One region of the Polycladomyces zharkentensis genome, then DNA from elsewhere that is predicted to be linked to it. Evidence: predicted binding sites of a transcription regulator. Region 1 holds the regulator's gene; each other region holds the start of a gene.

Region 1 (5,206 bases):
AAGTCAAGTTCCGACCGGCTTCATTGACATCGGAAACTGCTTGCACGGGGTTGACCGGTTCCAAAAAGCCAATGGACTCAATGCGGGGTTTGGATGCGTTGGTTGGGAGGTTATGATCCCCTCTTTTGTCAGGGAGTATCCTGCCTCTGCTCTCCATGGGCACTGTTTCCGGATGAGCAGCCTGATTGCTCAGCTGCTTGGGACGAGGATTTGCTTCCCTGCTTTGTTTGGTTGGATTGCATCCCGCCAAAAGTAGGACCAATGCGATGAAGATCAGATAACCTTTTCTCATCTTTATCACCCATTTTGGTTTGTTCAAATATCAGGCTTTTCTTATTCTCGTCTTTTTATTCACGGTTGCTGATGTGTTGTTGGGGTGGGTGATTCTCCAGGGCAGACATCCTTTTTGGAGACAATGGTCCACTCTTACCCTTCGTTCCATAAGGGTATCATTACAAATCTCAGAGTTGGCTACTGTGTACCGGAGAAGGATTTCCCTTTTGTGTGATCGAAAATGTTCATTCATTTTTCATTTGCGATACAAGGAGGTGAAAATAATGAAACCCCGGTGTTATCTTGTAGTCGCCAACGCTCCTGAACAATTGAAGCTAAGAGAAGCAAATGCTTTATTTAATGATTATATCGGGGACAAAAAAAGAGGTCATTGTGTGTATCACGATCATTTTGTGGACCGTCCCGGAGGAGTTGCATTTTTTGCAATCGAGAATGAGGAGCAAAAGGAGCATCTTGCACATGATTTGAATGGATGGAAACTGGAGATCCATCCACTTACGGAGTCGAGGTCCGCAGCCGGTTTTGTGTATCAGCTGGATTATACGAGTACCAATTATGCGGGTATTCCATTGGAGAAACTCATAAAGCGGATCAAGGAAGCCGAAAAAGCAGGAATTGATCCTTTAGACGCGTAGTGGTGTTCTTGCATCAATGTTGTAAATTGACAGGAGAAAACTGAGGCTGCAACAATGACAAACCCAGCGTTATTTCCGCTGGGTTTGTTGATGGCCTCAGTCACTTCTCTGTTTCTCAATGAATTTCCCGGAATACCCCGATTACTTTCCCCAAAATACTGACACTTGTCAGGCGGATCGGTTCCATCTCGTCGTTTTCCGGTTGCAGGCGGATATGATCCTTTTCTTTGTAGAAGCGTTTTACGGTGGCTTCCCCGTCATGGGTCATCGCCACGACGATATCCCCGTTTTCGGCGGTGTTCTGCTGACGCACCACCACATGGTCACCGTCGAGAATACCGGCGTTGATCATACTGTTGCCGTGAACGGACAAGACAAACGCCCGTTCTGCATTGCCGACCAGGCGACGAGGGAGAGGGAGGTATTCTTCCACATTTTCGATGGCAGTGATCGGTTCCCCCGCGGTGACTTTCCCGACCAGCGGTACCAATACGGTGTCAGAGGAGCGGACCGTTTCCTCCGGATCACCGCGATCCAATAGTTCAATGGCCCGCGGTTTGGTGGGATCGCGTCGAATGAACCCCTTCTTTTCCAAACGGGCAAGATGACCATGTACCGTCGAGCTGGACGCCAAGCCCACTGCTTCTCCGATTTCGCGAACAGACGGTGGATATCCCCTCTCTTTGACCGATTTCTTTATGTAGTCCAAGATTGCCTTTTGCCGCGAGGAGAGTCGCGTTGTCATCACCCTCAACTCCTAGTCGATGATGTTTCCCATTTTCTCCAGTATACACGAATCTGCTCCAAAGAACAAACATCAGTTCCCCGGAATATGTGTTCCGGAAAACATGCCTCCACGATTGACATACTTCCCTTTAGTGATACCTCTGGAGTGGTAAGTCTGATGCTTCGACAATATCGCCCCTTCGGATTGCCTCCTGTTATAGAGTAAAAAAAGCCCCAGATAACCGGGGATGACCGCCGAGATTTATGGGCAAGGGAAGCGAAAAATGGAAAAAATGATCCGTCTGGGGATTGTCATGGACATGAAGAAAACCCCGTTGAAGACAAGTAACCGAATGCTCCTTCGTGACACACCAAGAAGGCAACCGACAAACGATCCCAATGTGGTACGGACTATCACCACTTTGCCCACAAGAGCATTAGCGGTACTTCGGACAGATTGTTGGGTAGCGATCGGGACACGACCACCGACGCGTACACCGTTGCTGACTGAGTGAATCTAACGTTTACTGGTGCATGGCAAACACATGAAGAAGACACCTCCTTCACTGTATATATCATTCTGTGAAGGAGGATGAGAGAGAGTAAGAGCAAGCATATGCCCCACCATACCGAATTCTGCTTCCGGCCATGATGATTCACTTATCCTTCATATGGACCCCTTTTGAATGTTATACTATGTTGGCCGATTCGCAGTTAACGTTGGCGGCAAGATGATACGAATAGGCGGCACTGGCGCTGTACACCATGACAACCCCGATGGCCAGCAGTAACAGAATTGCCGTGACGATCACGTAATCCGGGGTGGAAGGTGTCGCGTATTATAATGACTCCAAAGCTACCAATGCGCAAGCTGCGGTCCGGGCATTGGAATCCTTTGATCAGCCGATCGCGTGGATCGGAGAAGGAACCAGGCTTTTCTTTGAAGACCGGCTTGGTAAATGGATGGGGTGAACAAACCAATGATTCAGGCAGCGATTTTGTTTTTTCTTGCCGGTTTGGCGGAAATAGGCGGAGGATACCTGATCTGGCTTTGGTTACGGGAGGGAAAGCCGTTTTACTGGGGAATGGTTGGCGGGCTTACCTTGGCCTTGTACGGGGTAATCGCCACTTTTCAATCTTTCCCTTCCTTTGGGCGGGTTTACGCTGCTTACGGGGGAGTGTTCATTGTTATGTCCGTTTTGTGGGGATGGGTCATCGATAAGAAGACCCCCGATTTTTATGACTGGATTGGAGCAGGGATCTGCTTGATTGGGGTGTCCGTGATGCTGTGGGGACCGCGGAGCTAGGGGAAATACTTTGCCGGCTCGGTATTTTTTCTTTCTACCCCCTTTTCATCCATGTGTTTTTCGCTTGTTACAAGTTCCAATATCTATGATATGATGTAGAAGAAGTGGGAATTAATGCAATCTTTCTGCTGTCATGATTTCAACAAACCGTATAATATTACATACAGGTTTGCATAACAAACCACAAAGATGATCCATATGCACCGCAGACTCATTTCTTTCCTCCTAACAGCCAAACGATCCACATATGCTTCCCAAGGAGACGATGCTACCGTCCCACCACAGTTACAAGGATCCAAACAATTGGAATATCGTGATGGTGCTTATTTCTACCGGGATATCTATTTCGGTATGGAGAGGTTTACAGGGATGGAAACGGTATATCATTTGGACCAACCCGTATGGGCTATGAGCTATGGGGGAGGAGTGCTCAACATCAGCGATCGGGAACAGATTCGTTCCATCTATGCATTCTTGCGAGAAGCATTGCGCTTGGGATCGGAGGAGGCGCCTTATCGGGGGCCGGACATCTGGAAAAATGGGTCGCTTATCTATCTGAACCAATGGGAGGGAACACTGGATCGCTTTCATGGATATGAGGAAATCCGCCTGAAAGATACAAAAGTGTATGAATTGCGATATCAGGGTGGTTTTATATAGAGCGAGCGGGAAAACCCAGCCCTTTAGGGTTGGGATGAGAAGCGAGCGTCGGACGCGGGAAGGCTTCCTCTCTCACAAGTCTGACATTGTTTCAATTCCCTTCTGATCCATGCTGATGAAGAATCACAATCCACGGGCTGATGCCGGTTGGAGGATGCCGGTTCAATTCACGGCTTACAAGACAACCGACAAGCAGGTGATCACGGTCGATCCTCACAACACGTCACAGGCATGCTCCAAATGTGGTCAGAGCGTAAAGGAGACATGAAAAAAACGTATCTATCGTTGCCCATGCGGATATGTGGCAGGCAGAGAGGTCAATGCCGCAGAAATCCTCCGATTGGGATACGTTCCTGGGCAGAAATACGGACAATCAGAACCGACCCTTTTCCAAGATTGGACGAAGCCTTCGCGGATGGATGTGGGTTGCCATGCCGGATGAAGCGAGAAGCCCACGGCGACCGAAGGGAGTGCCTCCGGTACTTTAGCCGTGCGGAGCAAGTCACTGAGATAAGCCGGGAAAGAGGTCGATGTTGAGTGGGGAAGTGGATCATACCGGCAGTGTTTGTCCTGTTGTGGAGCAGCGGCGCCATTTTTGTGGAGTGGGGATTGCAAGACGCTTCGCCGATGGCTTTTCTGTCGTTGCGTCATATATGGGCCATGGTACCGATGTGGGGGATATCCCTATGTTTGCGTCCCGCTTGGCCGAGGGATCGATCGGAGTGGCGGGATGTGATCATCACCGGTTTGACGATGCAAGTTGGATATCAGTTGTTTTTCTTCTTGGCTTTGGATGCAGACGTATCCCCCGGCTTATTGTCCATCGTTCTCGGTGCCCAACCGCTGCTGACAGCTGCATTATCCCGGGAATCCGTGGTGATGGAAACAGGGAGGCCGTTTTACGGGAAATTGAGGTTTTAAACGGTTGATACAAAAACAACGCTTTGCCGCCACCTGCCCAAGAAATGAAATCCATTTGTTGCGTCCGCCCTGCCCGATAACCCCTATTGACTGATTGCAGCATGTATCATAAGATTATACATAAAGAATTTTATATTTTGAAAATGGAGAAAAATAAGAGAGCACAAGGTTGTGTTGTCTTAAGTCTCCCATCCATCCAAAAAGGAGGTACCTCCATGTTATTGAAGAAGTCGTTGGCCGCGGGAATATGTTTATTGTTCTTGACTGCCACCCTGGCGTACGGGTTGATGCCGCCCTCTCTCCAGCGGGTTGAAGCGGCCGGCTCTTGGGTGCAAGTCTGGAGTGACGAATTTAACGGCAATAGCGTTGATGGTTCCAAGTGGAATTTTGAAACCGGCCCCGGTCCCAATAACGAACTCCAACTATACACGACCAACAACGTTTATTTCGAAAATGATCCCAACAATGCCGGGAACAAATATTTGGTCATCCAAGCCAAACGGGAAGACAAGGTTTACAATGGCCGAACCTTTAACTATACCTCCGCCAGACTGAATACCCAAGGCAAATTTGATTTCAAATACGGCAAAATCGAAATAAGAGCACAACTCCCTCGGGGACAAGGCATGTGGCCCGCATTTTGGATGTTGGGGAGCGACTATG
Region 2 (5,206 bases), on a different contig from region 1:
ATTCTTGTGGCATTGGATGGTTTTTTGTTTGAAGGTCGTTTTTGTTAAGATGAAATTCCAAGGTGCTTGAAGGTGTCGGGAGGGACGATTGTTACATGAAAGATTGGAATGAACCGATTCGTGCGCTGTTTCCGCAAATGGTGAAGTGGCGCCGTGAATTTCATATGCATCCGGAGCTCTCTTTCCAGGAAGTGCGCACTTCGGCACGGGTGGTGAAAATCTTGAAACAAGCCGGTCTGGAGGTGCGCACCGGTGTAGGCGGAAGAGGAGTGATCGGGATTCTTCACGGGAACGGGGAATCGTCACGTACGGTGGCATTGCGTGCCGATATGGATGCGTTGCCAATTCAGGATGAGAAGACGTGTGAATACCGGTCCACCGTACCCGGCGTCATGCACGCCTGCGGTCATGATGCCCATACGGCCGCTCTGCTCGGTGTGGCCGTTCTGCTCAGTCAACACCGTGAAGAGGTTCCCGGTCGGATTGTTTTTTTGTTCCAACACGCCGAAGAAGTCCTTCCCGGCGGGGCGGAACGTATGATCGAAGACGGCGCCTTGGAGGGAGTGGATGCTGTCTACGGCGTTCATTTCTGGACTCCCTTTCCTGTCGGGGTTGTCGCTTTGAATGATCACGCCCTGATGGCCGGAGCGGACACATTTCACATCGAAGTGATCGGCAAAGGCGGGCACGGCGGTCTGCCGCATGAAACGGTGGATGCGATCGTCATTGCATCCCATCTGGTCGTCAACCTGCAAACCGTTGTCAGCAGACAAGTCGATCCGCTCAAGTCGGGTGTGATTACCATTGGTCACATTCAAGGTGGTCGGGCGTGCAACGTGATCGCGGAACGGTGCGTGTTGACCGGCACGATACGAACGCTGGACCCCGTGCTTCGCGAGTTTGTTTCCGCCAGAATTGGCGAGGTGACCGAACAGACTTGCCGAATGTACGGGGCCACTTATCGCGTCGATTTTGAGTGGGGCACACCCCCGCTGGTCAATCATGCTGTCGAAGCACACAGAATGGCTGAAGTGGCCCGACGGATCGTGGGGAATGCAAAAGTGTGGGAAGTGCCGCCGGTGATGGCCGGAGAGGACTTTGCCTACTACCTGCAGCATCGCCCGGGCGCTTTCTGTTTTGTCGGTGCGGGCAATCCTGAGCGAGGCATCCGTTATCCTCATCATCATCCATTATTTGATATTGACGAAGAGGCCATGAAAGTGTCGGCCGCGTTGCTGATACAGACCGCGATGTCGTATTTGCGGGAGGAACCGGTGGAATGAAGAGTGTTTTGCATCAACAGATCGGGAGCGTTTTTCGCTCCTCTTTTTTTTGGAAAAAGTGGACATACTATCACCCGATCAAATGCGGGAGGGAACAGAGATGGATTTTTTGGAGGTCATCTTTCAGACGGTCATCGCTTTCGTCGTGATTCTGGTGTTGACCATGATTCTCGGGAAACAACAGATCGCCCAGATGACGTATTTCGAATATATCAACGGGATCACATTCGGGTCGATTGCGGCCACACTGGCGACCGACATCGACCAGCATACGTGGCAGCATCTGATCGGACTGGTGTTGTTCGGGGGGTTGACCTTGCTGTTGTCGTATATCTCGCTGAAAAATCGCAAAGCCCGCCGCTGGCTCGAGGGGGACCCGGTCATCGTCATCCAAAACGGCCAGATCATGGAGGAAAATCTGAAAAAAAACCGGTTTCATTTCGACGAAGTGATGGAACTGTTGCGACAAAAAGGCGTATTCGACATATCCCAAGTTCAGCAGGCCGTATTGGAAAACAACGGACAAATCACGGTGATGCTGAAACCGCAATATCAGCCGCTAACCAAAGACAGCTTGGCCAAACCGCCGGATCCCGCCAATATGCCGATGGAATTGGTAATCGATGGCCAGGTCATCTACGAAAACCTGCAAAAGGCCGGCAAGAACGGACAGTGGCTCATGAACCAAATCCGGGCGCAAAAAGGGGTGCAGTCCCTTCGTGATGTCTTTTACGCCAGCTTGCAGTCGGACGGCACGCTCTATGTGGATGTGCGCAACGATCAGGCCTGAGAATAAAACGCACACCTGCACGCCACAATAAGCAAAGCAGCATGAAAAAAGGAGGAATCCTGCATGGGACAACTGAGAGATATCATGACCCAACAAGTGGCTTACGTTACGCCGCAAGACAACGTATATGAAGTGGCCAACCTGATGAAACAGCACAACGTCGGGATGATTCCGGTTGTTGAAAACGGCGCGTTGCAAGGAGTCATCACCGATCGCGATCTGGTTCTGCGCTGCATCGCAGAACGGCAACCCAATTCCCTGAGGGCGAGCGACATCATGACCAGCAACCCGGTCACGGGCCATCCGGACATGTCGGTGGCAGAGGCCTCCCAGCTGATGGCCCAGCATCAAATCCGTCGTCTGCCTGTGGTGGACAACGGGCAAATGGTCGGGGTTGTGGCGATCGGGGACATGGCGGTTCGTGAACCGTTTTCCGATCAAGCGGGTCAGGCATTGAGCAACATTTCCGAGCCCAGCAAGCCGCAAATGTAACGTTGTCATCGTGATGCACCAACCCAGGCGAGAATGATCATTTTCCCACGATCCCCTTTTAAACAGCAGCGAGGGAAAATATCAACCCATCCCGTTGGGATTGGAGCACGGGATAAATACGGCACGTCGCCTTTTCATGTCCCATTATGGGGACAGAAGGCGGCGTTCGCTTATTTTTGGATATCATTTCCGTCGTTATCAAAACATATGTTCGCATATAATAAAAAACGTGAAATGATACGGGTGTAATGGCCAGGCAGGTGATGTCCATGATGATTCCGCCGGAGGAATACAACCGATTCGCTAATCTCATCAAGCAGCTGGTGGTATTGGACGTACTGGCCCGCGCACTGGAAATCGATCAACGTGGGATGGAGCGTCTCCCGTTAAAGCTTGGCAGAGTGTGGAAGGAAACGATGGCGGAGGTCATTCAGCGCGTGGAACAGGAGCGGATGCAATGCCGCCGGCAACTGCGAAGATGCGGAGGGCACATCGTGGAGGTGCGCCAGTGGTCGGATGCGAGGGAAGTGCAGGCGCGGTTCCGCGGTTTTTTCTATCGGCACTGGTTTGACAACGAATGGCTCCGCAGTGAATGTGAAGAGTGGCTTCGCTCGTTTTGGCGGGAGGGCAAAAATACCAGACAACAAACACGCCGGACTCGGTCACATTAAACACGAAGGGAGGATGTGTCATGAGAAAAGGTCTGATTCCCGTCATGCTGGGTACATTGGTTTCTGCACTGGGTGTCTCACTGATCAACCGCAAACGGAAAAACTGGTTCCGTACAACCCGTTCCGCCCATCCGTGCGGTTGGGGTGTGTTTGGATTCGGTCTGGCTAACATCCTGCTTGGCGGGATTGATCTGTTCCGTCGGCGCGCTCGATAAGGATGAAAATTGAGAATAGGGGAGAGACTCCCCTCTTTTTCTTGCAAAAAGTTTGCTTTCGTCAGTTGAATCATATCCCGAATTTGCAGTACAATGAACCCAAATGGCGAAGGGGGTTGCAAAATCAATGGAGGGGCCCTATGTAATCCGCAAGGGTGGCAGTGACTGGATTCCGATGGGAAAAGGGGTGCAACTGAGCTATCTGCGAAAAAGCGGCGATGAATACAGCATTTTGCTGAAGTTGGAGTCCGGTGGCCGTTTTCCGATGCATGAACACGTCGGTGGAGAAGAAGTGTATGTCATCGAAGGAAGCGTGCAACTTGGAAAATTTCGTTTGGAACAAGGGGACTATTACTATGCTCCTCCCGGTGTGAGCGAAACTGCCACGACGGAAGACGGTTGTACCTTGCTGATCACCTCCGCACGGGGCTTGGAAGTCAGCAATCCGACAGCCAAAGTGACGGCCCAGTGACAGCCGTTCCACATATATTGGTTTCATGATGGCCTAGCAGGAGGCGCGTTTACCCGACCGGAATGCGATTGCCGGACGGGAAAACGTGCCTTTTTTTGTTCATCGGCTTTGCAGGGTGTGCCTGATCCATTTCAAGTGACCGTCAAACTCCTTTTCCGGATGTCCACCGCATAAAATCTTCGGTTTCATCGCACGATATGAAAGCGATCGTTGATGAGGGAGTGCGATGCGAATATGAGTAACCAAGAACAACAAGCGGAACAGCAAGCCATGCATCAGGCTGAGGAGCAAGCGCAAAACGAACAATACCAGCAAGTGGCGAAACAGTATCAACCCCAACCTCAATTGTTTCGAAACTGTTTGAAAGCCTTTGTGGTCGGTGGCTTGATTTGTGTAATCGGTCAATTGCTGCAAAACATGTACATTCATGTTTTTCATTTTAAACCGGACAAGGCGGGGGACCCGACCGTGGCCACCCTGATCTTCATCGCTGCCGTGCTTACCGGATTGGGCGTGTTCGACAAGATCGGACAGTGGGCCGGAGCGGGAACGGCGGTGCCTGTGACCGGTTTTGCCAACTCCATCGTATCTGCGGCGTTGGAACACCGCTCGGAAGGATGGGTGCTCGGCATTGGCGGCAATATGTTTAAATTGGCCGGATCGGTCATCGTGTTCGGCGTGGTGGCCGCCTTTTTCATCGGGATTATTCGCACGTTGTTCTTTTCGTGAAAGGAGGGTGGGCAATGGCGACCAACGGAACGAAAGCACTGGGAAGAAGTACATGGGTTTATCCGTCGGGTGTTCGAATCTTGTCCAGCGCAGCGGTGGTGGGGCCAAAAGAAGGCGAAGGATTGCTGAAGGATGACTACGACATCATTTACACGGATCTGTACGCCGGGCAGGACACATGGGAAAAAGCCGAGCGGAAGATGTTGGAGGATGCGGTCGCCACGGCCGTGGAAAAAGCCGGATTGCAGACATCGGACATTCCGGCCTATCTGGCGGGTGACCTGTTGAACCAGAATATCACCTCATCCTTCTCGGCCAAAACTCACCAAATGCCGTTTATGGGCGTGTATGGTGCCTGCTCCACTTCCATGCTGTCTTTGTCGTTGGCGGCGGCGTTGGTGGATGGAGGGTATACGCCCTATGCAGTGGCCGGCGTCAGCAGTCACAACGCCACTGCGGAAAAACAATACCGTTATCCGACGGAATACGGAGGACAGAAAACGGACACGGCACAGTGGACGGTGACCGGAGCCGGAGCAGCCGTGGTCGGACGG
Region 3 (5,206 bases), 220 kb from region 1:
CATGTGCCAGCCGGATCACTTCTTCCAGCTTGCGACGCATGGCTGCCGGAAAGTCGTCCGTGCGGCTGCGGGGTGATGTACCCCTGATATGCGTGTCGGTCAAATACAACAGCCGCATCCGATCTCATCCCCTCTCACAATGAATCCCGATGACGTTCGCGATAGCTTTGCAGGATGGAGCGGACGAGTGATTGCGGAAAACCCCTGCGCAACAAATAATGGCCCAACCGTCGTTCCACGGTCGGCCACGGATACCGGCGGAGCCGCTCATATCGTTTTTCCGCCAGCGATCTCGCCAGCTCCCGATCCGCTTCTTCGGGAACCTCCGCCAACACCTCGTCGATGATCTCGGCGGCAATCCCCTTTTGCTCCAATTCTTTTCGCAACAGCAAACGGCCGCGACCATTTCCGCGTCGTTGTTCCACCCAGGCGGCGGCAAACCGGCGGTCGTCGACATAACCGTAACGATGGAGCTTGTCCATCACCGCCCGCACATGCGGGGCAGCAAACCCCTTTCCATGGAGATAACGCTCCACTTCCCAAGCTGTTCGCGGTTTGTATTGCAAATACTTGAGTGCGGCCTGCCACACTTTGTTTTGTTCTTCCTCTTCCAAAACCGCATCGATCTCAACCGGGTTCACCCGACGTCCCTTGGTCAACCGCATCTTGACCAAAACGTCCTCATGCACGAAAACCGGCTCGCAACCCTCGATATACACACGGTATCGGGCCGTTGTGCCCGGTTGCCGCTCAATCCGAACAATGGTGCCCGGCTCCTGTTTCATGTCTCTTCCCGCCTTTGCAGAAGGTCAGACCACGACACGGTCAGGCTTCGAGTTCCAGTTGCTCGGCTTGATCTCCGGACTCCTGGGCAGCTTCGGGTTTTTTCGGTTCGGCCAAGCCGAAGTGGGCACGGATGCTGGCTTCGATCCTCGCGCACAACTCCGCGTTTTCTTTGAGGAATTGTTTCGCGTTTTCCCGTCCCTGTCCCAGACGTTCACCCTCAAACGAATACCAAGCGCCGCTCTTGCTGATGATGTCCAACTCGGTGGCGATGTCCAGAATGCTGCCTTCTTTGGAGATCCCTTCGCCGTACATGATGTCCACGTCGGCTTGCTTGAACGGCGGGGCCACCTTGTTTTTCACCACTTTGATCTTGGTTCGGCTGCCCACCATCTCGTTTCCTTGCTTGATCGTCTCCGCACGACGCACTTCCAGGCGGATGCTGGAGTAGAATTTCAATGCCCGACCGCCGGGAGTGGTTTCCGGGTTGCCGAACATGACCCCCACTTTTTCCCGGATTTGGTTGATGAAAATCGCGATCGTCCTCGATTTGCTGATCGCACCGGACAGCTTCCGCAGTGCCTGCGACATCAGACGGGCCTGCAAACCGACGTGGGAGTCCCCCATCTCCCCTTCAATTTCCGCTTTGGGAACCAACGCGGCCACCGAGTCGATGACGATGATATCGATCGCTCCGCTTCTCACCAGTGCCTCGGCGATCTCCAACGCCTGCTCTCCCGTGTCCGGTTGGGACAGCAACAGTTCATCAATGTTGACACCCAGCTTTTGGGCATACACCGGGTCCAACGCATGCTCGGCGTCGATAAATGCGGCTTGGCCCCCGACGCGCTGTACTTCGGCGATTGCATGAAGTGCCACGGTCGTTTTACCCGAAGACTCCGGTCCGTATACTTCAATGATCCGGCCACGGGGATATCCGCCCACACCCAACGCGATATCCAACGCGATCGATCCGCTGGAAATCGTCTCCACCTGGGTCGCGGCCGCTTCCCCCATCCGCATGATCGAGCCTTTTCCAAACTGCTTTTCGATCTGTCTCAGTGCCATTTCCAACGCTTGACGACGGTCGGACATGTATCGTATCACTCCTTGTCTCGTTTCGCCTCGTATCCTCATCATACATCGTTTTGGATTCTTTGCCAAGAGATTTTGCGAACATTTATTCGCCGTTCCAAATCCGGTTTGATGCATACACGGTTGTGGTACAGTAATGAAAAAAGCAACTACGACGATCGGGAGTGATGATCATTGGATAAAGAACGGATGAAAGAGGAGATCATGGAACGACTGGGTGAGGTCGAAGACCCCGAACTGGGCATCGACATCGTCAACCTTGGACTCGTATACGGCGTGGATATCGACGATGACGGCAACGTCAAAATCACGATGACGCTGACCGCCATGGGATGCCCGCTGGCCGGCACGATCAACGACCAGGTGACGGAGGCGGTCAAAAAAGTGGACGGTGTCCGGGACGTGGAGGTCAACATCGTGTGGAATCCGCCATGGACAAAGGACCGGATGTCCCGGTACGCCAAAATCGCACTGGGCATCCAGTAACAAACCCCGTCGCAAGTGACGGGGTTTGTTACAAAGTTCCGCGGGGCTTCGATTTCCCGTCTCCGCTCTGTGGCAACAGCCAGAGTCGCTCGACGGGAAATTCGGACCCGCTCTCCCAAAAGAGGGTGGCCGTTTTCCCACGCGCGTCCTTGGCGCGCAGAAACAGGAGTGAGAGGGAAAACGGCGTACCTGAATCGCCCCGTCCACAGAGACGGGGTTTTGTTTTTCAGGGTTATGAACGGTTACGCGGACGAGCCGGTTCCAAGTTGACCCGTGCGCCGTTGATTTTGGACTGGCGCAACGCCTCAAACACGAACGGCGCCGCTTCCTCCGGCACTTCCACAAAAGAGAAGCGATCGTAGATGTTGATCCGCCCCACGTCCTTACTGGAAATGCCCGCATATTCCGAGATGACTTTGACCAGTTCCTGCGGACGCATGTTGACGTTTTTGCCCACATTGATGAAAAATCGCACCATCCCCGGTGAAGCACCCGTTTCACCGAAGTCGTAGGCTGCATCGGTACCGGTAGCGAACCGATCGGCAAATGCCAGCTGCAAGGCGGCCACGGCGATCGCCTCCGGAGCGTGCCTCGTTGCCAGCTTGCGGTACAGCTCCTCAAACAATGTACGATCTTCACCCGATTCGATCACGGCCTCCACCTCGGCCATCCAGGCACGCTGCTGTTTTTGCGCCACTTCTTCCAAGGTGGGCAGTTCGCGCGATTCCAGCCCCCGACCGATCTCCTCTTCGATGGCGCGCAACTGCTTCATCTCCCGCGGCGTAACGAGCGTCAACGCCATACCGGTCCTGCCCGCGCGGCCCGTCCGGCCGATGCGGTGAACGTAACTTTCCACGTCCTGCGGAATGTCGTAGTTGATCACATGGGACACACTGCCGACATCGATCCCGCGCGCGGCCACATCAGTGGCCACCAGTAATTCAATCTCCCCTTTGCGGAAAGCGCTCATCACCCGGTCACGCTGGGATTGGGCCAGGTCGCCATGAAGGCCGCCGGCCATATAGCCTCTGGCCTGCAGGTTTTCGGCCAGTTCATCGACGTTCTTTTTGGTGCGGCAGAATATGATGGCCAGGTCCACATCCTCACTGTCCAGAATCCGGCACAACGCGTCCAGCTTGGCGCTCTCCAGCACGCGATAGTAGGCTTGCTCAATCGCCGGCACCGTCACTTCGCCCCGATTGACCGTGATATAGCGAGGTTTGCGCATATATTTTTGCGACAAGCTGCGAATACCCGGTGGCATGGTGGCGGAGAAAAGAAGCAACTGCCGGTGCTGCGGCAAATATTCCATCACCGCTTCGATGTCGTCGATAAAGCCCATGTCCAGCATTTCGTCCGCTTCATCCAACACCATGATTTCGACATGTTCCAGGCTCAACGTGCCGCGCCGCAAATGATCCAGCACCCGTCCCGGTGTTCCGATCACAACGTGTACGCCTTGCTGCAGCGCTTTGATCTGCCGTCCGATCGGCTGTCCCCCATAAATGGGCAACGTGCGAACCCGTTTCGGTCGGCCGATTTTCCGCAATTCCTCGGACACTTGTATGGCCAGTTCGCGGGTAGGCGCCAAAATCAGGCTTTGCACCACTCGACGTCGCGAGTCGATCCGCTCCAATACGGGAATCCCGAACGCCGCCGTCTTTCCCGTTCCCGTCTGTGCTTGTCCGATCACGTCTTCTCCCCGTAAAACAGCCGGGATACAAGCGGCCTGAATCGGAGAGGGTTCTTCAAATCCCATATCACGGATCCCCTTGAGAATGGCGGGATCCAAATCAAATCGTTCAAATGACTTCATGTTGTCTGTTCACCTTTCTTTAATTCGTTCCTGAAGAAGAAACAGCATCTGCTTGGCAGCACGAACCCGGATCTCCTCCCGGGTTCCGCGGAACGTAAAACGGTAGGCACGGGTGGGACGTCCTTTCTCAGCAAGACCGACATAGATCAGCCCGACCGGTTTCTCCTCCGCGGGTGACGGGCCGGCGACACCCGTTACACTCAGCCCCCAATCGGCGTCCATTTGCCGTGCAGCCTGTTCCGCCAAGGTGCAAGCCGTTTCCATGCTGATCGCCCCGTGCGCGTCAATGATATGCCGCGGCACCTGCAACATCCGCTCTTTCGCTTCGTTGGTATAGCAGACCACACCGCCTTTGAACACTTCGCTTGCCCCCGGAACCGATGTGATCATCTGTGCCACCAGCCCGCCCGTGCAACTTTCCGCCAATGCCAGCGTCTGACCGCGGTCGCGCAACCGATTTACCGTCACCTGTTCCAACGTTTCGTCCCGCTCACTGTAACAATACGCTCCCACTCTGTCCAATATCGCCTGCCGGACGGGCGCGATCCGTTCTTCCGCTTCCTGTACGCTTGACGCTTTGGCGGTGAGGCGAATGGTGACTTCCCCTCGTTTCGCGTAAGGGGCAATGGTCGGATTGGTCTGCCCGTCGATCAGATCCTTGATCCGCTCCTCCAAGTGAGACTCCCCGATGCCGAAAAACCGGAGCACCTGCGAATGGATCACCTCTTTTTCAGGCAACAGGGAGATCAAAAACGGTTTCACCCGCGTTTCAAACATCGGGATCAACTCATGTGGCGGCCCCGGCAACATCACATAGGTAACCCCTTCATGCGAAACGGCCAGCCCGGGTGCAGTACCGCGATCATTGGGGAAAACCGTGCCTTGCGGAAAAACGAGGGCTTGTTTGTAGTTGCCGGTTGGGACAGGCAACCCTCTTTGGCGAAACAGGTCCTCAATCCAGCGTCTGGTGGGCGGGTGTTCCACCAGCTCAATTCCCAACACTTCCGCCACCGTTTCCTTGGTGAG

What was found. Region 1 encodes LexA, which represses DNA repair genes until DNA is damaged. Its sites were predicted from a motif close to CGAACATATGTTCG; they were not measured.
Region 2: a site for LexA is predicted at 2,766-2,779, ahead of JQC72_RS04265 (YhjD family protein). Genes of this name have one in related genera too.
Region 3: a site for LexA is predicted at 1,957-1,970, ahead of recA (recombinase RecA). Genes of this name have one in related genera too.

Annotation. Positions count from the first base shown of each region.
Region 1 covers NZ_JAFHAP010000008.1:309,700-314,905, reverse strand. Annotated here, with positions in the region: gene JQC72_RS08700 (glycosyl hydrolase family 18 protein) at 1-292, opposite strand, end outside; gene JQC72_RS08695 (hypothetical protein) at 558-929, shown strand; gene lexA (transcriptional repressor LexA) at 1,045-1,674, opposite strand; gene JQC72_RS08685 (YnfA family protein) at 2,636-2,962, shown strand; gene JQC72_RS08680 (DUF5680 domain-containing protein) at 3,266-3,622, shown strand; gene JQC72_RS16865 (zinc ribbon domain-containing protein) at 3,732-3,890, shown strand; gene JQC72_RS08670 (EamA family transporter) at 4,160-4,543, shown strand; gene JQC72_RS08665 (family 16 glycosylhydrolase) at 4,759-5,206, shown strand, end outside.
Region 2 covers NZ_JAFHAP010000004.1:500,186-505,391, reverse strand. Annotated here, with positions in the region: gene JQC72_RS04280 (M20 metallopeptidase family protein) at 96-1,283, shown strand; gene JQC72_RS04275 (DUF421 domain-containing protein) at 1,384-2,073, shown strand; gene JQC72_RS04270 (CBS domain-containing protein) at 2,137-2,565, shown strand; gene JQC72_RS04265 (YhjD family protein) at 2,835-3,236, shown strand; gene JQC72_RS04260 (hypothetical protein) at 3,257-3,451, shown strand; gene JQC72_RS04255 (cupin domain-containing protein) at 3,579-3,923, shown strand; gene spoVAC (stage V sporulation protein AC) at 4,194-4,652, shown strand; gene spoVAD (stage V sporulation protein AD) at 4,667-5,206, shown strand, end outside.
Region 3 covers NZ_JAFHAP010000008.1:93,280-98,485, reverse strand. Annotated here, with positions in the region: gene JQC72_RS07740 (metallophosphoesterase family protein) at 1-118, opposite strand, end outside; gene JQC72_RS07735 (regulatory protein RecX) at 135-785, opposite strand; gene recA (recombinase RecA) at 826-1,878, opposite strand; gene JQC72_RS07725 (metal-sulfur cluster assembly factor) at 2,068-2,364, shown strand; gene JQC72_RS07720 (DEAD/DEAH box helicase) at 2,597-4,180, opposite strand; gene JQC72_RS07715 (competence/damage-inducible protein A) at 4,190-5,206, opposite strand, start outside.